One region of the Dialister micraerophilus genome, then DNA from elsewhere that is predicted to be linked to it. Evidence: a T-box and tRNA genes for the amino acid it is inferred to sense, from the RefSeq annotation. Region 1 holds a T-box; the other holds one or more tRNA genes.
What was found. The T-box of region 1 lies ahead of cysS (cysteine--tRNA ligase). A T-box ahead of a tRNA ligase gene usually reads a tRNA of that ligase, here a tRNA-Cys.
Positions count from the first base shown of each region.

Region 2: it has a tRNA-Cys gene. The T-box ahead of cysS (cysteine--tRNA ligase) is inferred to sense a tRNA for this amino acid. The anticodon was not compared.

Region 1 is NZ_CAMUNF010000012.1:8,936-20,992, reverse strand. Features, by position in the region: gene P6922_RS05880 (LPS-assembly protein LptD) at 1-460, shown strand, start outside; gene P6922_RS05875 (DNA-binding protein) at 487-1,011, shown strand; gene P6922_RS05870 (type II secretion system protein GspD) at 1,008-2,225, shown strand; gene P6922_RS05865 (ABC-F family ATP-binding cassette domain-containing protein) at 2,247-4,142, shown strand; gene P6922_RS05860 (tetratricopeptide repeat protein) at 4,208-4,756, opposite strand; gene P6922_RS05855 (SDR family NAD(P)-dependent oxidoreductase) at 4,921-5,685, shown strand; tRNA gene P6922_RS05850 (tRNA-Thr) at 5,736-5,811, shown strand; gene P6922_RS05845 (TerC family protein) at 5,957-6,703, shown strand; gene rpsF (30S ribosomal protein S6) at 6,841-7,125, shown strand; gene P6922_RS05835 (single-stranded DNA-binding protein) at 7,140-7,562, shown strand; gene rpsR (30S ribosomal protein S18) at 7,588-7,818, shown strand; gene citC ([citrate (pro-3S)-lyase] ligase) at 7,862-8,941, opposite strand; gene P6922_RS05820 (hypothetical protein) at 9,100-9,528, opposite strand; T-box leader at 10,009-10,219, shown strand; gene cysS (cysteine--tRNA ligase) at 10,261-11,706, shown strand; gene P6922_RS05810 (Mini-ribonuclease 3) at 11,696-12,057, shown strand, end outside.
Region 2 is NZ_CAMUNF010000002.1:101,613-113,669, reverse strand. Features, by position in the region: gene ftsH (ATP-dependent zinc metalloprotease FtsH) at 1-1,067, shown strand, start outside; gene rplM (50S ribosomal protein L13) at 1,231-1,671, shown strand; gene rpsI (30S ribosomal protein S9) at 1,694-2,086, shown strand; gene P6922_RS02335 (polyribonucleotide nucleotidyltransferase) at 2,219-4,312, shown strand; gene dut (dUTP diphosphatase) at 4,302-4,751, shown strand; gene mtaB (tRNA (N(6)-L-threonylcarbamoyladenosine(37)-C(2))-methylthiotransferase MtaB) at 4,858-6,195, shown strand; gene P6922_RS02320 (histidine triad nucleotide-binding protein) at 6,197-6,559, shown strand; gene rpsU (30S ribosomal protein S21) at 6,697-6,873, shown strand; gene P6922_RS02310 (GatB/YqeY domain-containing protein) at 6,956-7,408, shown strand; gene P6922_RS02305 (type I glutamate--ammonia ligase) at 7,537-9,429, shown strand; tRNA gene P6922_RS02300 (tRNA-Leu) at 9,511-9,599, opposite strand; tRNA gene P6922_RS02295 (tRNA-Cys) at 9,609-9,682, opposite strand; tRNA gene P6922_RS02290 (tRNA-Gly) at 9,687-9,761, opposite strand; tRNA gene P6922_RS02285 (tRNA-Asp) at 9,765-9,841, opposite strand; gene ybaK (Cys-tRNA(Pro) deacylase) at 9,904-10,386, opposite strand; gene P6922_RS02275 (aspartate carbamoyltransferase catalytic subunit) at 10,609-11,574, shown strand; gene P6922_RS02270 (dihydroorotase) at 11,558-12,057, shown strand, end outside.

The sequences.
Region 1 (12,057 bases):
AAATGAAGTCAAGGGAACTCATTTCGGTATGAATATAAATGTTGTCGGAAAAACTGTGCCCATAAATAAAAAAGTGAATTTCGATTGGTCTTTGGGATATAGTCACGATTATTACGGATTCAATAAAAAAGTCCGTACCGACAAATATTATAATTTGGGATTCAGAGGCAAATTTAATAAATTTGATATGGGCATAAAATATACAGATCATAATTTCAGCGGGGAAACACCTTATAATTATGACAAATATGAAAATATAAAGCCTGTTGCAATGAGTATAAAAGTTCCGATTACAAGACTGGATGAATTTGAAGTTAAATATGTAATAGATACTTCAAGCGGAATTTTGAAGAACAGATACTATACATATTACAGAGATATGCATTCTTTAAAAGGAAGAATAAGTTATGATTCCGTAAAAAACAGAATTGATGCGGCAATTGATTTTAAAGATTTTTAAGATGTTTATTTTGAGTCGGGAAACATATGAAGCTTAAAAAGATATGGATATGGAGTGCGGTTATAGCGGCAGTTGTACTTACGATACTCGGAATGTACGGTGAAGATTTAAGTCTTTTGAAGCGTAATGAAAAAACTGAAGAAACAAGTTATGCGTATGAAAGCGGAAATATGGGAAATTCCGATTCAAAAGCAGAGGTTGAAAAAGTGTATGATGCAGGAATGTACTTGCGATTCAAACCTTTAAAAGATCCTTTTCATAGTGAAGGTATATCTAAAATAGATGCGGAAATGAAAAACGGTATGAATGTAAAAAATACGCAAACCGCTAATTTGAAGCATGAATATAAAGGGCGAAAAAATACGCCGGTTCCGGATTTATACGGTGTGGCGGCATTGGGTAATTCACGAAAGGCATTGCTTTCATACGGCAGTAATACAATAAATGCAAAAGAAGGCGACAGAGTAGGAGATTGGACTGTTGTAAGTATCGGAGATAAAACGGTTGAACTTGCAAACAATTCGGAAAGAAAAATATTGGAGTTGAAATGAAACATAAAATTTTATGCTTGGGTAGTGCGATACTGTTGACCGTATGTACAAATTTTTTTGTCGAAGCGTCCGATAATTTCAGCTTGCATGTGCAAAATGCACCGTTGCAACAGGTATTACGGAGTTTGGCTGAGCTGTCGGGAAAAAATGTTGTTATTCCGGGAGATTTGAAAGGTACGGTTACTGCAAGTATTGATAATGTTACGCCGGAAGAAGCGTTGAACTCATTACTTTTGATGAACGGACTTATAATCAAGAATGAAGGTTCGACAATGATAATTTATAATGCAAAAAGTGAATCCGACTCGGCAAAAACAATAAAAACATTTAAGTTGTCATATGGTAAATCAAATGAAATTGCAAATGAATTGAAAAATTTAACCGATAATGTACAAGTTGCATCGGATGTGGGGACAAATTCCGTAATCGTCAATGCGACACCTCGTGCAATGTCGGAGTTGGAGCATATTATAAAAGCGCTTGATATACCGGAAAAGCAAGTGAAGGTGGAAGCGGAAGTTCTTGCTGTAAATCGTTCTTATGCAAAGGATTTGGGTATAGATTGGCAATTCAAAAGTTTGACGGGACAGGCAGAACAAAGAAATGTATATGATAAAAGCAGCAAAACAAAAACATCATACTTGAAAATTCCCGAAGATTATGCAGGAATATCATATGGAAAATCCATTACAGGAAATCCGTATACATTTTTCTTTCAAGCGAAACTCAATGCACTTCTTTCGGACGGTAAAGCCAAAATTTTGGCAAAGCCGAATGTAGTTACCTTAAACGGGAGAACTGCGGAAATTTTAATCGGAAGTAAAATACCGGTTTTAGTTGAACATATGGAAAACGGAACTAAAACAACATCAATTGAATATAAAGATGCAGGTATAAAATTAACATATACGCCGAATGTAAGTAAAAACAGTGAAATAACTGCAGATATAATTGCGGAAGTATCTACACCTTACCTTGTACCTGAGATGAAAGCGTATCGTATAGTTACAAGGCAAGCGCACACAACGGTAAGATTGAAATCTGGAGATATGCTTACAATAGGTGGATTGATAGATAAAGAAGAAGCGAATAATATAAGAAAAGTTCCCGTTTTGGGAGATATACCGATACTCGGAAAATTATTTCAAACCGAAACGGAATCAAAAGAAGAATCTGAAATAATTATTATTATTCGTGCAAATATTTTAGAGTAATAATCAAAGTCGGGAGAAAGAATGTCAGTTTTAAAAATAACGGGATTGGGTAAGTCATATGGGATAGAAACCATATTTAAAGACGTATCATTTGAAATAAGAAGCGGAGAACGTATCGGACTTGTAGGTGCAAACGGTGCGGGGAAAACAACACTTTTAAAATGTATAATGAATACTGAAGAACCCGATGCGGGAAGTGTAAAAGTTACAGATTCATCGGTAATAGGATATTTGCGTCAAGATTTTGATTATACTTCAAGCACACTTCGTCAAGAAATGGAAGAAGCTTGGAAAGATGTACTTTATTGCAAAGACAAAATGGAAAATCTTGCACGTGAACTTGAAAAAAACAAAGATGATCAAGAACTGATAAAAGCATATGGAAAAGCACAGACAAGATTTGAATTTCTCGGCGGATATGATTATGAAGCGGAAACTATGAAAATACTGACGGGATTGGGATTTACCAAAGAAGATCTCGACAGGGATATTTTTTCATTTTCAGGCGGACAAAAAGTAAGAATAAATTTGGCGGCGGCATTTGTAAGACATCCGGATTTTTTACTTTTGGACGAACCCACAAACCACTTGGATATGGAAATGCTTGAATGGTTGGAAGAATTTTTATGCTCATATAAAGGCGGTATTTTAATGATATCTCACGATCGTTTTTTTCTTGATCGTGCGGCAACGGGAATTATAGAACTTGAACATAAAAAAATCCGTACATTCAGAGGAGGATACACACGTTATTTAAAAACGAAAAAAGAACAAGATGCTGCTTACGAAAAAGCATATGAAAAGCAACAGGAACATATAAAAGAAACTGAAGCGTACATAAGAAAATATAAAGCCGGAATAAAATCAAAGCAAGCAAGAGGTCGTCAATCTCAGCTTGACAGACTTGTAAGACTTGAAAAACCTAAACACTTGAAAACTTTGGATTTTCATTTCAAAAAAGTTGACGACAGCGGAGAAAAAGTTTTGGATATGACGGATGTAAAAGCCGCATATGGAGAAAAAACAATATTTGAAAATTTGGAAATTCATATAAGAAAAGGTGAAAGAGTAGGTCTTATAGGCGCAAACGGAGTAGGTAAAACTACACTTTTGAAATTAATAACAAAAGAAGAAAAACAGAAGCATGGAATAATACGTTTAGGAAGCAATGTAAAAGTAGGATACTATTCACAAGAACAGGATGAATTGGATCCGCAGTCGACAGTACTTAATCAAGTAAGAGATATGTTTGATTACGGAGAAGAAAAAGCCAGAAATATTTTAGGTATGTTTTTGTTTAAAGGTGATGACGTATTTAAAGAAATTTCTTTACTTTCCGGTGGAGAAAAAGCCAGATTGTCATTACTATGTCTGTTTTTGAAAAATCCGAATTTTTTGGTGCTTGACGAACCGACAAACCATTTGGATATACCTACGAGAGAAATCATGGAAGATGCACTTGAAGCATTTGGCGGAACAAGCATAATAGTTTCCCACGACAGATATTTTCTTGACAAAGTAACCACAAGAATTCTTGAAATGGAAAAAGGTAAGGTTACCGAATATTTAGGTAACTACACATACTATAAAGAAAAGAAAAAAGACCTTTTGGCATTCAATGCAGACAGAAACGGAAAACCCGTAGAAGCAAAAGAAAAGAAAGCGGAAGTAACTCATAAGTCGAAGGATGTAAAAATTGAAAAGCAAACAGCACCCGCAAAAGGTGATTTGCTCAAGCTTGAAAAAACAGAAATGGAAATAAATCGTCTCGAAGCTACAATGAAAATGTATGACATGCAACTCGGAAGCGGAATGACAAATTATGAAGAAATTGCCGAACAATATACAGATATAAAAAATAAATTGCAAAAATTATATGCAAAATGGGAAGAACTTGCAGAAGAAACGGGCAATTGAAAAGTGCGAAATAAAAAATGTCTTATTTACGGATTTCAAGTAATAAGACATTTCAGTTCGCACTTTTAGTTTGCAACTAAAGTTTCAAAATCGGGATCACCATGAAAACGCATGAAATGATCTTGAGTTGCGGCAGTTTTCTTTACATCGATACCGCCTTTATCAATCGCTTTTTTCAAATAAAATAAAGCTTCTTTTTTATCGTTCATATCTGCAAAATCTGTAGAAATACCGTAATAAGACCAAGTGTTTTCAGGATCCTTATCGATAACTTTATTGAAATATACAATGGACTCCTGATACCTTTTTGCAAGTTTCAATGCTATTGCCATTTCATAAAAACCTTGAGTATAATCGGGATTTATTTTCAGTGAAGTATCTATTAATTTTATTCCTTCATCCGGCTTGTTTCCAAACGCAAGCAATAAACCTTTTAAAGATAATACTTTGTAATTGTTTTTATTATACGAAATGGCTTCATCTGCAACCTTTAAAGCATTATCGAAATCATTTTGTTTATATAAATTATTCGCTTTTTCATATAAATCTTCAGATTTTTTATCCAAAACGATTGTTTCGGTTGAAGAAATATCATTGTTTTTGACCTGTGACACATTATCTGAGCAACCTGTAAATGCGAATACACATATAAAAATAAATAAATATTTAATTATATTTTTCATTGGAACCTCACATTGCAAACACATATATATACATAGTAAAATGAAATCGACATTTTGTAAAATAATTATAATCTTAATTTGAAAGAGGAAATTTTATGAAAAAAACAGCATTGATTACGGGTGCCGGCAGCGGAATAGGACGTGAAACCGCTCGTGCTTTGGCTATCAGAGGATATAATGTTATTTTATGCGGAAGAAATCAGGAAAAACTTTTAAGTCTTCAAAAGGAATTAACTGTAAAATATGAAGCACAAGCATATGTAAAAAAATTGGATGTTACAGATGTAGAAAATATTAATGCGGTTGCAAAAGAATGTCTTGAAGAATTTGAAAGCATAGATGTACTTGTAAATAATGCCGGACTTGCCAGAGGATTGGAACCTTATAATCAAAATCGTGAGGACGGTATATTGGAAATGATTGACACCAATATAAAAGGTCTTATGATGATGACACGTGCATTTTTGCCGTCAATGCTTGAACATAATACAGGGCATATTATAAATATAGGCTCTACCGCCGGATTATATGCGTATGCGGGAGGAGCGGTATATTGTGCAACAAAATCCGCTGTAAAAACATTCAGTGACGGAGTGAGAATAGATGTAATCGACAGTAATATTAAAGTTACAACCATACAACCGGGACTTGTGGAGACACCGTTCAGTGAAGTAAGGTTTCGTGGAGATAAAGAACGTGCGGCAAAGGTATATGAAGATATAGATGCACTTCAAGCGCAAGATATTGCTGAAATAATTGCATTTACAGTAAGTCAACCGCTTCGTGTACAAATAAGCGATATAGTAATAATGGCAAATCAACAAGCTACAGGATTTACAATCAGCAAGAAAAAGAAATAATTGAGTATTTGACAAATTAAAACACTTTAAGTAAAATATATTCTGTTAATGCCGACATAGCTCAGCCGGTAGAGCGGCGCATTCGTAATGCGTAGGTCGCAGGTTCAAATCCTGTTGTCGGCTCCAAATGAATATTTGCGGACTTTTCGAAATTGAAAGGTCCGTTTTAATTTGAAAATGCAGTAAAAATGTATTGTTGTAAAATAAAAATATATTTAGTAAAATGAAAACATATTTGAACGTATATTTATTTTTATAGGAGGATAAGATATTGGGAGAACTTTTGACAGTAGCAGGACTGATTAAAGTGTTGAAAGTATTGGTTGTCGACTTGTTTTTGGCAGGTGATAATGCAATACTTATCAGTATGGTTGCAGGCCATCTGGAACATGATTTAAGAAAAAAAGCTATATTTTTCGGAACGTTCGGTGCTATTGTATTGAGATTGGTTCTTGCGTTTTTATTTGTAGAAGCGCTACACACAATTCCATATCTTCATCTTATCGGCGGAATTTTGCTTTTATGGATAGCTATTGAGCTTATGATACAAGATAAGCATAAACATAAAAAGCATATCGGTGCCAAGAAAAAACTTTTAAGTGCAATATGTACGATTATCATTGCAGACGGTGTTATGAGTATAGATAATGTACTTGGAGTGGTGGCTGCTGCCGAAGGACATATGGTTCTTGTAATGGCAGGCATATTGGTAAGCGTGCCGATTATTGTATGGGGAAGCAACTTGTTTTCAGACCTTATAGAAAAGTATCCGTGGATTTTGTACTTGGGCGGTGCGATTTTGGCATGGAGTGCCGTCGGAATGATTATACAAGATCCATCGGTGAGTGCCGTATTGGGAGATCAGCATCTTACATTAGGTTCTGCCGCAATGGTTTTATGTTATATAATATCTAAAATTATAAGCAGAATGAAATTGGCAGGACATGTAAAACGTGCAAAAGAAAGACATGCACAAAAGAGAGCCGAAAGAAAGACAGGAAAAAAAGAAAATTTGTAAAAATAAAGAGATTGCCGAAAAGGTAATCTCTTCTTGATTTTTGTTCGAGTTTGGTTTATAATGTATAAGCTTGTTGTACAAGCGACTTCCTAGCCCATGAAAAGCATGGGACATAGGTCCGATAAGGAGGCGATTAGATGAATAAGTATGAAGTTATGTTTATCGTAAAAGTTTCTGATGAAGAAGCTATTAAGTCAGCAGGTAAACTTGTACAGGACACAATCGTTAAAAACGGTGGTACTGTAGAAAAAGTTGACGAATGGGGAAGACGTCAGTTGGCATACGAAGTAAAGAAACAGACAGAAGGTTACTACTTCGTAATCGACTTTACGATGAAACCGGAAAACATCAAGGAACTTGATCGTGTAATCAAGATTCGTGAAAGTATTATCCGTCACATTATTGTTAAACAGGATGACTAAGCAGAGGTAGAGCGATGAATTCAGTTCAGGTTTTAGGCAATTTGACAAGAGATCCGCAGATTAGAGCTACAAAAACGGGTCGTGCGGTAGCATCATTCAGTATTGCCGTTAATCGAAGCTATACGACCGCACAAGGTGAACAGAGGGAATTGACCGATTTCATCAATGTGGTAGCATGGGGAAATTTGGCGGAAGCAGTAGGTAATCAGCTCAGAAAAGGAACCCGTGTCTTTGTAGAAGGACGTTATTCGACACGTTCATATGAAACTCCTGACGGACAGAAACGTTACGTTACTGAAGTAACTGCAAACTTGATTGCATTACCTTTGGGAGCGAACGGTCGCATGAATGCGGCGCAGTCCGACAGTATGAGTCAACCGAGCAATAATTTCAGTCAGTTCGGAGAAGTAAAGCATGACGAAGACATTCCGTTCTGATATATAGGAGGGATAATAGAGAATGATTAGAAGAGATAAATCAAGAAAACCGAGAAAGAAAATCAGTCAGATTTTCGGAGACAAGTTGGACAACTTGGATTATAAGGATGTTGCAACATTGCGCCATTTCATTTCCGAACGTGGAAAAATTCTTCCGCGTCGTGTAACTGGTGCTTGCGCAAAACATCAGAGAAACATCAATTTGGCAGTAAAGAGAGCAAGAGCAATTGCTTTGTTGCCTTTCAGTGCTGATTAATGTAATAAAAAAAACGGCTGTACAGCCGTTTTTTTTATTGTATTTATTTCTTTGAATTTTTTTTCAAATCAGGCTTGATTTCCATATCCTTAAAAGCCTGTAACATTTTTATACGATGAATAATGCTTTGACCTTGCGGGCTCTGTAAATAAGTCAAAGTTGTTTTGGGGACCATTCTGCGTACAGTTTCCCAATCATCATGAGCAAGAGCATTTCTTACCGAAGATGCACTTACCACTTGATTTCCTTTTTGTTCACGTGGAATAACCTTCAATTCGATGCCGTTTTCAGAGAAAACTTCACGCATTGCATTATTATAGGCATTTGTAGTCATATCGGTAGGTTCTTCACCTACAAAACGTACGGTTATGTTGAGTGCAGGTGCGATACGTGTGGCAAATACCGTAGCATCCAATTTTGTTTGTGCTGCAAGCTCATCAGTTCCCTTTATAAAGTAAGTGGGGAATGTAGCATTTGAAATAATAAAATCACCGCCGCTTACAACTTCCACGTTGTGCATATGAGCGACTCCCTGTTTGATAAGAGAGAAACGATCTGAAAACGGGAAAATTGAACGATCTTCCTGAACTGCAAAAATAATAACTTCATCGCAATTATTTATTGCATATTCGATAAGAGAACGATGTCCGAAAGTAAAAGGATTGCAATTCATTACAATTGCACCGCGGTTTTTACCTTTTCCGGTACCCAAAAGAGGACGAATACGTGCCAAATACTCATCTAATGTATTTGTTCCACGTTCAAGTAACGCCGCATAAGGATTTGCAACTGCAACACATTTAAATCCCATATGTTCAAATACAGGAACGGTTTCAGGTTTTGTAAAAATCTGATTACCGGTTACACCTCTTCTGTCGGCTTCACCTTGCAAATTGCGTACAATACGATGAGTTAAACCTTTTCCTCTATATTCCTCGCAAATTGCGATATCTCTCATAACACGGCCGCCTAAAGAACCTGTACCGATTAATTTACCGTCATCAAACAGTCCCATTGTATAATCAATAACACCTGTGAAAGTAAGATCGAATTTCTTTAAAAATTCTTCAACTTTTGCTTTTTCAACAGGATTTGTCAAAAATATTTCGCGTTCTGTAATCATTTAAATCTCCTTTTTTAAAAATCTAACTCATTATATCAAAAGAAAAGATAGAAGTTAATAGATAAACAATAGAAGATTTATATAAATAAATCATACTATAAAAAAATATATTTGAATAGAAAAAATGATAAAAGGTATCCATGTATATCAAGTGATTTTTAAGTTGCGCTCATAAGGTAGACACCTATAAGACATACGGCAAGACCGATAAATTTTTTTATAGTGATACTTTCGTGAAAGAAGAAAAAACCGAGTAAAAACAAAACTGTACTTATGCAAATATTTGCAAAAAGAGAACCTTTACTGATATCACAGCCGCTTCTATAGAGAATAATCCAGCCCGACTCAATGGCAAGTACTGCGGCACCCATTGCAAAATTTACCCAATTCAATTTGCTTATTTCGATAGAAAAATTATCAGTTCTTGTAAATAAAAATAATCCTATACTTAAAAGAAAAGCAAATCCGTAAGTTACGGTAAGTCCCAAAAAAGGATTTAAGTATTGAGATATAGATTTACTTAAAAAATGATAAAAAGAATTTCCCGTTACAACTACGAGAAAGGGAATTATAAATGCGAAATCCATACTACCACCTCATAAAATATTGTAACATAATAATATAATATGCGTTGATTGTACATTATATGTAAAAATCTTATGTCATATGAGATTTGCAGTTTGAAGTATTTAACGAAAAATTTCGGAATGGAAAACGTACTGATGAAGCCGAAAATATTTCAACGAAATAAAAGTGTTGCATGCAAGTAATGAAAAAATATTGAGTTTTCCGGATAAAATCACCTTTTGCGGTTGACAGAAAGAATGCTGCTCTCTTATAATTATGGTGAGCATCAACAGGTCTGTGGTTGAAAATCGATGCCAGTCGCAGGCGAAACGATCCACGTAAGAAGATAAAAATATCTTTGAGCATGGTGCGGTTTAGGTGTAAGACCTGCCGATTAAATTCGAGAGAATCAGTAGTGAGAGGTATATTCCGCGTAGCGAACGTTCCTGCAGGCGAGTGTGGGGGAAAAGACCAGGTCAGCTGTTTGACGCTTATTTTTATAACGAGCGATGATCGAAAAAAGTACATTCGATTATAATTCAAAGAGAATGCAGGTCACGGCTGAGAGCCTGCTGAATGATAACGAAATGGAAAATGCATTCGTGAGCTGAAAAGTGGAATTTACAGTATACTTTTCCGTATGTTCGCGATAAGAACAATGGTGCAATAATTATTATTGACAGAGTGGAACAACGGACCACCGCCTCTGTAGGACGGTGGTTTTTAATTGTAATAAATAAGGGGAGGAACTTATGGAGGAAATTAAAGTTTATAACACGTTGAAACGTGAAAAACAGATTTTTAAACCGATAGAAGAAGGTAAAGTGAAAATTTATGTTTGCGGAGTAACACCTTACAATCATCCGCACATAGGAAATGCACGTCCTGCAGTTACATGGGATATAATTCGCAGATATCTTGAATATATAGGTTATCATGTAGATTTCATTCAAAATTTTACAGATGTAGATGATAAAATTATAAATAAAGCGAATGCCGAAAAATCGGATTGGAAAACCGTTTCTACACGATATATTGATGCGTACTTCAAGGTAATGGATGCATTACATATACGTCGTGCAGATATTTATCCGTATGTTTCAAAACATATGGAAGACATTATAGATATGGTAAAAATTTTGATAGAAAAAGGCCATGCTTATGTGTTGGGAAATGACGTATACTATGATATTTCCACATTTAAAGATTATTGCAAATTAAGTGGACGTAAAGTAGAAGATATGCTTGCCGGCGCACGTGTAATGGTAAATACCGCAAAGAAAAATCCGGGAGATTTTGCACTTTGGAAAGGTGCAAAACCGGGTGAACCGTTTTGGGAAAGTCCGTGGGGAAACGGTCGTCCGGGTTGGCATATAGAATGCTCTGTAATGTCCACACACTATCTCGGTGCTACATTTGATTTCCATGGAGGCGGAAGTGATTTGATTTTCCCGCATCATGAAAATGAAATTGCACAATCCGAAGGAGCAACCGGACAAAAATTTGTAAAATATTGGTTGCATAACGGATTTATAACAATCAATTCGGAAAAAATGAGTAAATCATTGAATAATTTCTTCCTCGTAAAAGATGTTTTGGAAAAATATTCCGGAGATGCATTGCGTTATTTCCTTTTGTCGACACATTACAGAAGCCCGCTTGACTTCAGTGATGAAAGACTTGAAGAAGCGGAAAAGAACATGAGCAAGTTGAAAGATGTAATTGCTCGTATCAAAGAAATGGAAAAGGAAGACGGAAAAGTTGAAACCAACGAATCCGTTTCACTCAAAAAGGCGGCAGCACGAACAATTGAAGAATTCCGTCAAGCAATGAATGATGATTTCAATACGGGACTTGCAACAGGAGTATTGTTCGATTTTGTAAAAGACATAAACATTTACTACAACGCCGTAAATTCAGGAGTTGCTATTGACAAAGAAGCAGTAATTGAAGCGAAGGAAACATTTAAAACGATTTTGGATATTTTAGGGATTTTGGAAAACGAATGGAATACTCAAGAATCTTATGCCGGCAGTGATTATGATGCATTAATGGAAATGATTTTATCCGTACGTGAAACCGCACGTAAAGAAAAACAATATAAATTGGCAGATGAAATCAGAGATAAATTGGCAGAATTGGGAATAACTGTAGAAGATTCCGCAACGGGAGCAAGGTGGAAAAAGCGTGGAGTTTAAACGCGTATTGTTATTAAGAAAATTAATGGTAGAAAGACTCGGTAAACAAAAAACAATTTTAACCGAACAAGATTGTTTTTCAATGGATGCATTGACATTGGCTTACATGGGAGATGTGTGTTGGTCACATTTTATTCGTAGTCAATTGATAGCAACCGGTATTTACCATGTACAAGTATTGAATGATATATCAATGAGTGCAGTGTCCGCACGTAAACAAGCGGTAATAATGAATGACTTGAGAGATTTATTTTCCGAACGTGAAATAAAAGTGGCAAAACGTGCAAGAAATACGAATTCTACAGTTCCCAAAAGTGCAACTGTGGAAGAATATCGTGAATCTACCGCATT
Region 2 (12,057 bases), on a different contig from region 1:
GTCAAAGAGGTTCAGGTTTGGGCGGCGGTCACGATGAGCGTGAACAGACACTCAATCAACTTCTCGTAGAAATGGACGGGTTCGGTATTAATGAAGGTATAATTACTATCGCAGCAACAAACAGACCGGATATATTGGACCCTGCATTACTTCGTCCGGGCAGATTTGACAGACGAGTTATTGTAGGAAAACCGGATTTACGCGGAAGAGTTGCGATATTAAAAGTTCATGCAAGAAATAAGCCTTTGGATAAAGATATAAATCTTGAAACGATTGCTAAAAAAGTTCCGGGATTTACAGGTGCCGATTTGGCCAATTTGCTGAATGAAGCAGCACTTTTAGCAGCAAGAACAAATCGAAAACTTATAACCATGCAAGACTTGGAAGAAGCCAGTGAAAAAGTAGCCTATGGTCCTGAAAGAAGAAGTCATAAAGTCAGTGAAGAAGAACGCAGACTTACAGCTTATCATGAATCGGGACATGCTATTATGGCAACAGTACTTAAAGATGCTGATCCCGTTCATAAGGTTACAATTGTTCCGCGTGGACAAGCAGGCGGATATACAATGATGCTTCCTCATGAAGAACGTTCATTCATAACGAAAGCTCATTTACTCGCAAAATTACGTGTAGCTTTGGGAGGACGTTGTGCCGAACAGATAATATTTAACGAAATATCAAGCGGAGCGTCCGGAGATTTACAGCAAGTTACGGCAATTTTGAGAAAAATGGTTATGGAATGGGGTATGAGTGAAAGACTCGGACCGATGATTTTCGGAGAACACCAAGAACAAATCTTTTTAGGAAAACAGCTCGGATCCGAAAGAAATTACGGAGAAGACGTAGCTTCCGCCATTGATGAAGAAATGCATAAATATCTTATGGATGCACTTAACGATACTATGAGAATTTTGAATGAAAATATCGAAGTATTACACGCAATGGCAAAAGCTTTACTTGAAGAAGAAACTATAAACAAACAACAAGTTGAAAACTTATTCAAGTATCATTCAATTTACGCACCCGGTGAAGAACCGATGCCTATACTTGAAAGCGATGATAATTGATAAAGTCAAAAAGCCGCAACAGGCTTTTTGCTTTGAAAATACTTTTATTAAAACTTGACATGAGTATTGTAAAAAGTTATAATACTCCTTGTGAGATTTGTCCGGAACCCACTAGCCCCGGAGGAAGGATAAAATCTTGCGTTCAGTTTTAGGAGGAAAAGAAATGAAAACTACTTTTATGGCCAATGCGGGAAATATTACTCGCAAATGGTATATTGTTGATGCTGAAGGCAAGACGCTCGGCCGCTTGGCAGCAGGAGTCGCAGAAGTCCTTCGGGGAAAAAATAAAGTTACTTTTACACCACATGTAGATACAGGTGATTTTGTAATTGTAATTAATGCAGAAAAAGTTGTATTGACAGGTAAAAAGGCATTGAAAAAGGAATATTTCCATTATTCCGGATACCCGGGTGGAGATAAATTTACAAAAGCAGGTGAAGCTCTTCGTAAGAAACCGGCTTGGGTTCTTGAACATGCAATCAGAGGTATGTTGCCGAAGAACAAATTAGGTGATCAGATGTTCCGCAAGTTGAAAGTTTATGCGGGCAGTGAACATCCGCATGCAGCACAGAAACCTGAAGAATTAGTTTTTGATATTCGCTAACCCGGAAAGGAAGGAAAAAATTATGGCAGAAGCTATTTACTACGGTACAGGTCGTAGAAAAACATCCGTTGCCAGAGTCCGTCTGGTACCGGGTCAAGGAAATATTACAATAAATCGTCGTTCCATGGATGACTACTTCGGTCTTCAGACATTGGAATTGATTGTTAAACAGCCGCTTGAATTGACAGGAACAACATCGGCATATGATGTTATCGTAAGTGTAAAAGGCGGTGGACATACAGGTCAGGCAGGTGCAATCAGACACGGAATCAGTCGTGCTCTTTTGGAAGTAGATGCAGACTACAGAAAAGTTCTTAAGAGTGCAGGATTGCTTACTCGTGACCCGAGAATGAAAGAACGTAAGAAATACGGTCTTAAAAAAGCAAGAAAAGCAAGCCAGTTCTCAAAACGTTAATATTTGTAATAAAAGCCGGATTATCCGGCTTTTTAATTTTTCAGAATATATATTTAGTGCATTTCCCCCAAAAAAATTGTATAATGTATTGTATGTAAATATAGAAGATTAAAAGACAGAGGAGGACGAGAAATGTTCGAAACATTTCAAATGGAACTTGCAGGCCGTCCATTAATTATTGAAACAGGCAAGATGGCAAAACAGGCAAGCGGATCAGTATTGGTTAGATATGGAGACACTGTTGTTCTTGTAGCGACAACATGGAGTAAGGAACCGCGTGAAGGAACAGATTTCTTTCCGCTTACGGTAGATTATGAAGAAAAAATGTATTCAGTAGGTAAGATGCCTGGAGGATTTCTCAGAAGAGAAGGACGTCCGGGTAATTCTGCCGTTTTAAATGCACGACTTATCGATCGTCCTATTCGTCCATTATTTGATAAAAGATGCAGACATGATGTTCACGTAGTTGCAACGGTTCTTTCGGTTGATTATGATAATGCACCGGAATTGTGCGGATTACTTGGAGCATCTGCTTCAATTGCGATTTCAGATATTCCTTGGGACGGTCCAGTGGCGGGTGTCAGAGTCGGTAAAGTTGACGGTGAATTTGTTGTAAATCCAACTCAAGAACAGTTGGAACGCTCTACGATGAATATTACAGTAGCAGGTTCTGAAACAGCTATTTTGATGGTTGAAGGCGGAGCAAAAGAAGCATCGGAGGAAGAAGTTCTTGATGCAATTATGTATGCTCACACCGTAATAAAACAACTTGTTGAATTTCAGAAAAAAATAATTGAAAAAGTAGGCAAGCAAAAGAAAGAATTGGTTTTTGCAGAAATACCCGAAGAAATAGAAAAAGCTATTTATGAATATGCTGAAAACAATTTGAGAGAAGCAATTTTCAATCCCGATAAGCTTACAAGAGAAGCTCATATGGAAGAAGTAAGAAAAGAAGCTGAAAATCATTTTAAAGAAATTTATCCGGATAATGAATCCGATGTAATTACTTGTTTGGATCATTTGACTAAATCTATTGTGAGAAAGATGATTTCTGTAGATAAAATTCGTCCGGATGGAAGAGCATTGGATGAAATTCGTCCTATTACTTGTGAAGTAGGTATGATTCCGAGAACACACGGTTCAGCTTTATTTACTCGCGGTCAAACTCAAGCATTGACAATTACAACATTGGCACCGATGAATGAAACTCAAATTATTGATGATTTAACATTGGTAAATGAAAAGCGTTATATTCATCAATATAATTTCCCTTCATATTGTGTAGGAGAAACTAAGAGTTCAAGGGGACCGGGACGTCGTGAAATTGGGCATGGAGCATTGGCTGAACGTGCATTGGAACCGGTTATTCCGTCAGTAGATGAATTTCCGTATGCTATACGTGTAGTTTCGGAAATTTTGGAATCAAACGGATCATCATCACAAGCTTCTGTTTGCGGAAGTACAATGTCGCTTATGAATGCAGGTGTTCCGATACATGCACCGGTAGCCGGAATAGCAATGGGACTTGTAAATGAAGGTGAGCATTTTACAATTTTGACAGATATTCAGGGTATGGAAGATGCTCTTGGAGATATGGATTTCAAAGTGGCAGGTACTGCAAAAGGTATTACTGCAATTCAAATGGATATAAAAATTCATGGATTGTCACGTGAGATTTTGATGGCGGCATTGAAACAGGCACATAAGGGTAGAATGTTTATTTTAGGGAAAATTGCAGAATGTATTTCAAAACCTGCAGAACATTTGTCATCATATGCACCAAAAATTATTACACTTACAATTCCTGTAGATAAAATTCGTGATGTAATTGGTACCGGAGGAAAAACAATTAACAAGATAATAACCGAAACCGGTGTAAAAATGGATGTTGAAGAAGACGGAAGAGTTTATATTGCTTCAGTTGATGAAGAAGCAGCGCAAAAAGCCAAGAAGATGGTTGAGTCGTTAACGCATGAAGTTAAGCCTGGAGAAGTATATCTCGGTAAGGTTACACGCTTAATGAAATTCGGTGTATTTGTTGAAATTTTACCGGGACAAGAAGGAATGGTGCATATTTCACAATTGGCATTGAAACGTGTAGAAAAAGTAGAAGATGTTGTTCATGAAGGCGATGAAATCATGGTAAAAGTAATGGAAATCGATGATAAAGGAAGAATTAATTTATCTAGAAAGGCATTGCTTCAGGAGAAGAAAAATGAACAATAAACGCGGTTTTGAAATTGTAACGGAATGGAAAGATAAAGCAATTTCATTGCCGGAACGTAAAACAATTGCGAGTGCAGGATATGATATTGAAAGTGCGATTGATGCGGTTATTGAAAAAGGAAAAATGAAAATAATTCCTACAGGATTGAAAGCATATATGGGAAATGATGAGTACTTAAGTATTCATATACGTTCAAGTATTGCCATAAAAAAAGGAATTGTATTGATGAATTCAACAGGAATTATAGATGCAGATTATTATAATAATCCTGAAAATGAAGGGCATATTATGATTGCATTGTACAATACAAGTGAAAATGATTTTTCCGTAACCAAAGGGGAACGAATTGCACAAGGAATTTTTCAAAAATATTTAAAAATTGAAAATGACAATTCAGAAAGTACGAGAAAAGGCGGATTCGGAAGTACAGGAAAATAAATAAAAAGTTTCGGTGAAAACCGAAACTTTTTTGAATGCAATTAATACTGAAATTGAGTATAATATACTTTAATAGAATAAATTGGTAGAAATAAGTGAGATAAGAATGATTAACGAAAGAGAACAATGTAAAAACACAAAAAAAGTATCATTCATAACATTGGGATGCAAGGTAAATCAATATGACAGTGATGCTATGCGTACACTTTTTATACATAGAGGATATAAACCTGTCGAGCATTCTGAAGTTGCTGATGTTTATATTATAAATACTTGTTCAGTTACAAGTATAGGTGATCGGAAATCAAGACAGGTTATACGTAAAATACGTAGAAACAATCCTGATGCCGTTATTGCCGCAACAGGGTGTTATGCTCAAGTTGCACCGGAAGAATTGGAAAAAATGGGAGATGTCGATGTAATTGTCGGGCATCAAGACAGAAATAAAATAGTAGATTATATAGAAGAAGCCGAAAAAAGTGAAAAAACTGTAAATGCAGTCAAGGATATAATGTCAATACGTGAATATGAAAATTTGACAGTAGATCCGGAAGGTGAAGTAAAAGCTCGTGCATTTGTAAAAGTGCAAGAGGGGTGTGATAATTATTGCACTTTTTGCATTATTCCGTATGCAAGAGGAAGGTTGAAATCAAGAAAACAAGAAGATGCTGTTGATGAAATCAAAAAACTGGTAGAAAAAGGTTATAGAGAAGTAGTTTTAACAGGAATACATTTAGGTAATTACGGAAAAGATTTAAGAAACGGAACATCTTTATCAACATTGGTATCTGAACTTTTGAAAATTCCGAATCTTTTAAGAATACGCTTAGGCTCAATTGAATCAGTAGAACTTTCAGATGAATTGATAAATATTATAAAAAATGAAAAACGTGTTTGTCATCATTTGCATTTGCCGTTGCAGTCAGGTTCGGATGCGGTACTTAAAAGTATGAACAGGCATTATAGGCTTAAGCAATATAAAGATTTAATTGCTATGCTTAGGGAAAAAATTCCGAATTTGGCACTTACCACAGATTTGATTGTAGGATTTCCGGGAGAAACCGAAGAAAATTTTAAAGAAACTTTAAATACTTTACATGAATTGAATTTTTCCGCAATACACGTATTTCCTTTTTCAAAGCGTACGGGAACACCGGCGGCAATGTATCCAAATCAAATTACTAATGAAGAAAAGAAAAAACGTGTTCATCGTGTACAAGAGTTGGAAAAAAAGATTTCAAAAGAATTTAGATGTGAATTTTTAAATAAAATTGTACATGTATTGGCTGAAAACAAGAAAGAAGAATACTTTGAAGGATTTTCCGATGAGTATATTCGTGTTACTATAAAAGGGGAGAATGTAAAAAGGGGACATTTATACTCCGTTATTGTAGAGGAAGTTACCGATGAGGGACTTATAGGTAGAGTTATAGAGGAGGTTTAAAATGGATAATTGTTTATTTTGTAAAATTGCAGCAGGAGAAATTCCTAGCACGAAAGTTTATGAAGATGAAAAGTGGTTTGCGTTCAAAGATATACAGCCATGTGCTCCGGTACATATTTTAGTTATACCTAAAACACACGTAAAAAATATTTTAGATATAAATACAAAAAGCAATGAAATTTTTTCGGATTTCTTTTTGAAGATAAAAGAAATAGCTGAAAATGCAGATTTAGGTAAAAACGGATTTCGTTTAGTTATGAATACAGGGGAAAAAGCGGGACAAACAGTATTTCATTTTCATGCACATATTATCGGAGGAAAAGATATGGGATGGCCGCCGTTTCCGGAAGACGTCAAGCATTAAAAATTACCATATTTTGAATTGAAATCTGAAGTTCAATACTTTTTAGTACTTTTAGATTGACATCAATTCATGAATATTTTATAATTTAATAGTGTGCATTAGCACCCCATCAGTCTTATTTGGAGGGAGGGATATAGATGTCTGAAGTAAAAGTCCAAAAGGGCGAATCTCTTGATAGTGCTCTTCGCAGATTTAAACGTTCCTGCCAAAAAGCCGGGGTTCTTTCTGAAGTAAGAAAACGTGAACATTATGAAAAGCCAAGCGTAAGACGTAAGCTTAAATCTGAGGCCGCAAGAAAACGCAAATTTAAATAGTTTGTTATTTTATCGGTTTTGTTCGATTTAATAAGGTTTTTATTTTTAAGTCGTTCGTAACGTTAAGGTCAAGGTGATAGTTGTGTCATTAAAACAGCAGCTTATGGTAGATATGAAGGCTGCCATGAAAGCTAAAGAAAACGGTAAGCTTGCATTAAATGTAATTAGAATGGCAAGAGCACATATAAGACAAGCTGAAATTGACAACGGACACGCAGACTTCGATGATGATCAGGTTCTTACAATTCTACGTAAGGAAGTTAAGCAGCGTAAAGAAACGCTTGCGGAAATAAAAGATTCCGGTAGAGAAGACCTGGTTGAGGCGACACAGGCTGAAATTGATATATTACAAAAATATTTGCCTGCAGAGCTTTCAGCAGAAGCTGTCAAGAAGGTTGTAGTGGAAATCGTAAATGCAATGAACCCTGAAGACAGAAAGATGGGTTTGGTTATGAAATCCGTTATGGCTAAGTTGAGAGGTAAAGCGGACGGTAAGCTTATAAATACTGTCGTTCGTGAAATACTTGCTGAGTAAGCTTGACAAAATGTGACATGTATTGTATTCTTATTCCATAAGTTAATATTTTGGTGTCAATGATGACTCATTCTTTATGAATGGGTCATTTTGTCTTTTGAAGATTATACCGCTTGGGAGGGTTTTTTATGAAAAAGGATTTATTATACTATATTCCGGCAGGGCAGTACGGTAAAGAAGGGGTATTATCTTTATTGGCTCAGCATCCTGAGATAAAATTTGTATCTTTAATCGGGATAGATTTAGGCGGAAATGATACTGATGAGAGAATACCGATTGAATTATTCAGAAAAAATTATGAAGATTTCTTTGCAGGTAAAGCTGTACAGACTGACGGTTCATCGGTAGTATTCGGAAATATTGCAACTTTAAATGATGCTAGAGTGGATATGATTGCCGACAGCAGCGTAAATTGGTATGTTGATTATAATTATGAGCATTTGGATAAAAACGATTTACCTGTAGGAACATTAAGAATTCCGGCTTTTTTGATTCATAATAACGAGTTAATTGATTCACGTTCTATCTTAAAACGTTCTTGTGATTATGTAGCAGGAAGAATAAAAGAATTGTTGAATTCAAATAAGCTTAAAGGAATGAGTCATGTTCCTGTTGATCAAATACAAGATATTGCATTTACAACCGGTACGGAACTTGAATTTTGGGTAAGAACTCCAAGTGAAAATGAAACTGTTCAACATTTGTCTACATCACAGAGATTGCAAGAGCAGTATTGGCAGAAAATGCGCGGTAATGTTCGTACAGCTATGGAAGAAACCATTTCCGAACTGGAAGCACGTGGACTTAAAGTTGAAATGGGACATAAAGAAGTTGGCGGAATAAAACCAAAAGTAGATGATGAAGGTCATATTGTAGATGTATGTGAGCAGCTTGAATTGGATTGGAGATTTACTACAAATCCTTTGCAAGCTTGTGACAATGAACTCGAAGTAAGAATTATGGTACGTGAAATTTTCAGAAAAAACGGTTTGGACGTATCATTTAAAGCAAAACCTATTCAAGGTGTTGCAGGAAGCGGAAAACATACACACTTGGGAATTATTGCAAAACTTAAGAACGGCAAATCAATAAACTTAATGGTTCCGGAAGACACCGAAAAAGAGTATTTAAGTCCTTTAGGCTATGGATTTGTAATGGGAATTTTAAAAAACTATGAAGTTATAAATCCTTTCGTTACATCTACAACGGATGCATTTAACAGATTGAAGCCGGGATTTGAAGCTCCGATTTGTATAGTTACATCATTAGGATTGACACCGGAATTTCCATCTAGAAACAGAACAATTTTAATAGGTTTGATAAGAGATATAGGAAATCCTAAAGCAACAAGATTTGAACTCAGAGCTCCAAATCCGTTTACAAATGCATATATTGCAGTTGCTGCGTTGTACTTGGCAGCTCTTGAAGGAATTGAATATGCTGTAGAGTCAGGTAAAACCGGTCAGGAATTGTTGGCAGAATTGTCTAAAAAAGCATCTGAAGAATATGAATATTTGAAAAAAGGCAGAGAATACAGATGTGAAAAAAATATATTCGATGACTTTACGCAAGAAGAAAGGGATGCGATATTTGGAAAACCGCCGGCAACGGTTTGGGAAAACGTAAAAATAATGAAAGAAAATGCTGAAAAAGTACAAGCGCTTCTTAGTGGAAATTCATTTACAAAACCGATTATAGATTCATTTATACAGACAATTTTATTCAGATGGAAAAATGAATTGATTGATAGAATTATCCCATATACGGAAAGTATTGTAAGAGGTTACAAAAAATTAAAATGTGAAGATCTTTTAGATGAGAGACGATGGGAAGAAATTAATGCATTAAGAAGAGAATTGGCTAAAGATACAGTGAATAGTAAATGTATTTGCAGCAGATTGAAAGATGCATTGGAAACAGGTGATTATGATACAGCATCTGAACTTCAAATTGAAATGATGAAAAAGACTGAAGTTTTGAATGATTTGTATTATGTTTACAAATTGAATATATTGGACTAAAATTGGATTAAAAAATAGCTTGAAGAGTTTTTTCTTCAAGCTATTTTTATAAATAAAAAAAGCGATATAAATCGCTTTTTTTGGTGCCGAGGACCGGAGTCGAACCGGTACGAATCTTTCGATTCGAGGGATTTTAAGTCCCTTGCGTCTGCCAATTCCGCCACCCCGGCATAAATAAATGGAGGCGGCACTCAGAATCGAACTGAGGATAAAGGTTTTGCAGACCTCTGCCTTACCGCTTGGCTATGCCGCCTCAATGGAGCGGAAAACGGGACTCGAACCCGCGACCCCCACCTTGGCAAGGTGGTGCTCTACCACTGAGCTACTTCCGCTAATGGCGACCCGGATCAGATTTGAACTGACGATCTTCGCCGTGACAGGGCGACATGTTAGACCGCTACACCACCGGGCCGTATTACTTTATTAGTATATCTATCACAGTTGCTTTTGTCAAGGAAAGCATGCGAAAAATATTTAATCTAAAGTGATTTTATAAATTTTTGCATTTATGAATTTTATTAAACTGTTTGGGCAAATAAGTATCTGTTGTCCACGATGACCGGCACTTACACTTATTTCATTATGTTTGGAAACCGATTCATCAAAATAAGTGGGAAAATCTTTTTTCATTCCGATTGGAGAGCATCCTCCTCTTTCATAACCTGTTAAAGTACGTAAATCTTTTAGATGTATCATCTCTATACTTTTGTTTCCACTTACCGATGCTGCAATTTTCATATCCAATGTTTTATTTGACGGTAAACAAAAGACAACGGGACCGGTTTTATTTCCTTTTGTAACAATAGTTTTAAAAACCATATCGGGATTGAAACCTAATTCTTCTGCTGCATGAACTCCGGATAAATCATCCAAATCGAAATCATAAGATTTTGTTTTATATGGAATACCGGCTTTATCAAGTATTCTCATAACATTTGTCTTTTTTTGTTTCTTCATAACAACCTCCGTATATTAGGGTATAAAGCAAATATCTTTTTGTCAATGATGATAAATGTTTATATATTTTTTATTTGAAACATTTATTTTATATATGTCGGAAAATTTATCATTTCAATTAAAAAATTTTTATTCATTTTTAACCTTTTAAAACTTGAAAAAGTTTTTGTAATGCAATACAATAGCAAAGATAACAAAAAGTAAGTATTCTGGGAGGCGGAAATGATAAATAATTCATTGTATGGGAAATCAGTCTTGGGAATGGATTCATTATCTGCAATTGAGATTGATAAAATTTTGGACATTGCTTCGAAAATGAAAAAAATTCTTATTTCCGATTATAAGAAGACTTCATATTTACGAGGGAAATCTGTTGTTAATTTGTTTTTTGAAAATTCAACAAGAACACGAAGTTCATTTGAACTTGCCGGCAAGTATTTAGGTGCCGATGTTATTAATATTTCCAAGAGCGGTAGCTCGATGACGAAAGGTGAAAGCGTAAAAGATACGTTATTGACAATGGCGGCGATGGAAGCTGATGCTGTTGTTATTCGAGATTCGTCCGAGGGTGCCGCTTTTTTTGCGTCCGAAATAATTAATCATCATATTAAAATGCCTATAGTTATTAATGCAGGAGACGGTGCACATGAACATCCTTCGCAAACATTGTTGGAAATGCTGACTTTGAAAGAATCCGGTGTCAGCTTTAAAGGGATGAAATTGGCCATATTGGGAGATATATTGCATTCAAGGGTTGCAAGAAGTGATATAAAAGGATTCATAAAAATGGGTGCAAAAGTATATCTGTATGGACCTGCAACTTTGGTACCCAAAGAATTTGAAAGTATGGGAGCTGTAGTTGCAAGCAGTATGGAAGAAGCACTTGAAGGTGCAGATGCCGTAAACGTCCTTCGTATACAATTGGAGCGTGCTGCAAGAGGATTTTTTCCTACATTAAGAGAATATTCAAGGTTGTTCGGTTTAAATAGTGAACGTTTGAAATTGGCAAAGAAAAATTGTAAAATTCTTCATCCGGGTCCTATGAATAGAGGAATAGAAATAAGTTATGATGTTGCGTATAATGAAAAATCCTGGATTCAGGAAGAAGTAAGAAACGGAGTTGCCGTGAGAATGGCTTTGTTGTATTTAACTATGACGGAGGGGAATGATCTTGAAATTACTGATTAAAAACGGAACTTTAGTAAATCCGGCAAAAGGTCAACATGAAAAGTTAGATGTATTGGTAGAAAATAATCGTATAAAAAGCATCGGGAAGAATTTAATTGATGAAGATGCAAACATATATGATGTTAAAGGTTGTTTTGTTACTCCGGGACTTATAGATATGCATGTTCATTTAAGAGAACCGGGACAAGAAGCAAAGGAAGATATTTATACCGGTACTCAATCTGCCGCTGCCGGGGGATTTACGCAAGTAGCGACAATGGCGAATACATCTCCGGTAATTGATAATGCCGCTCTTGTAAAAGATTTGCTTTACAGGATACAAGAAAGTGCTTGTGTAAAAGTACATGTAATAGGTGCAGTATCAAAAAATCTCGAAGGTAAACAACTTTCTGAAATAGGTGATATGGTAGAGGCCGGGGCAGTAGCATTTTCGGATGACGGAAGTTATATTGAGAATTCCGATTTTATGAGACGTGCAATGGA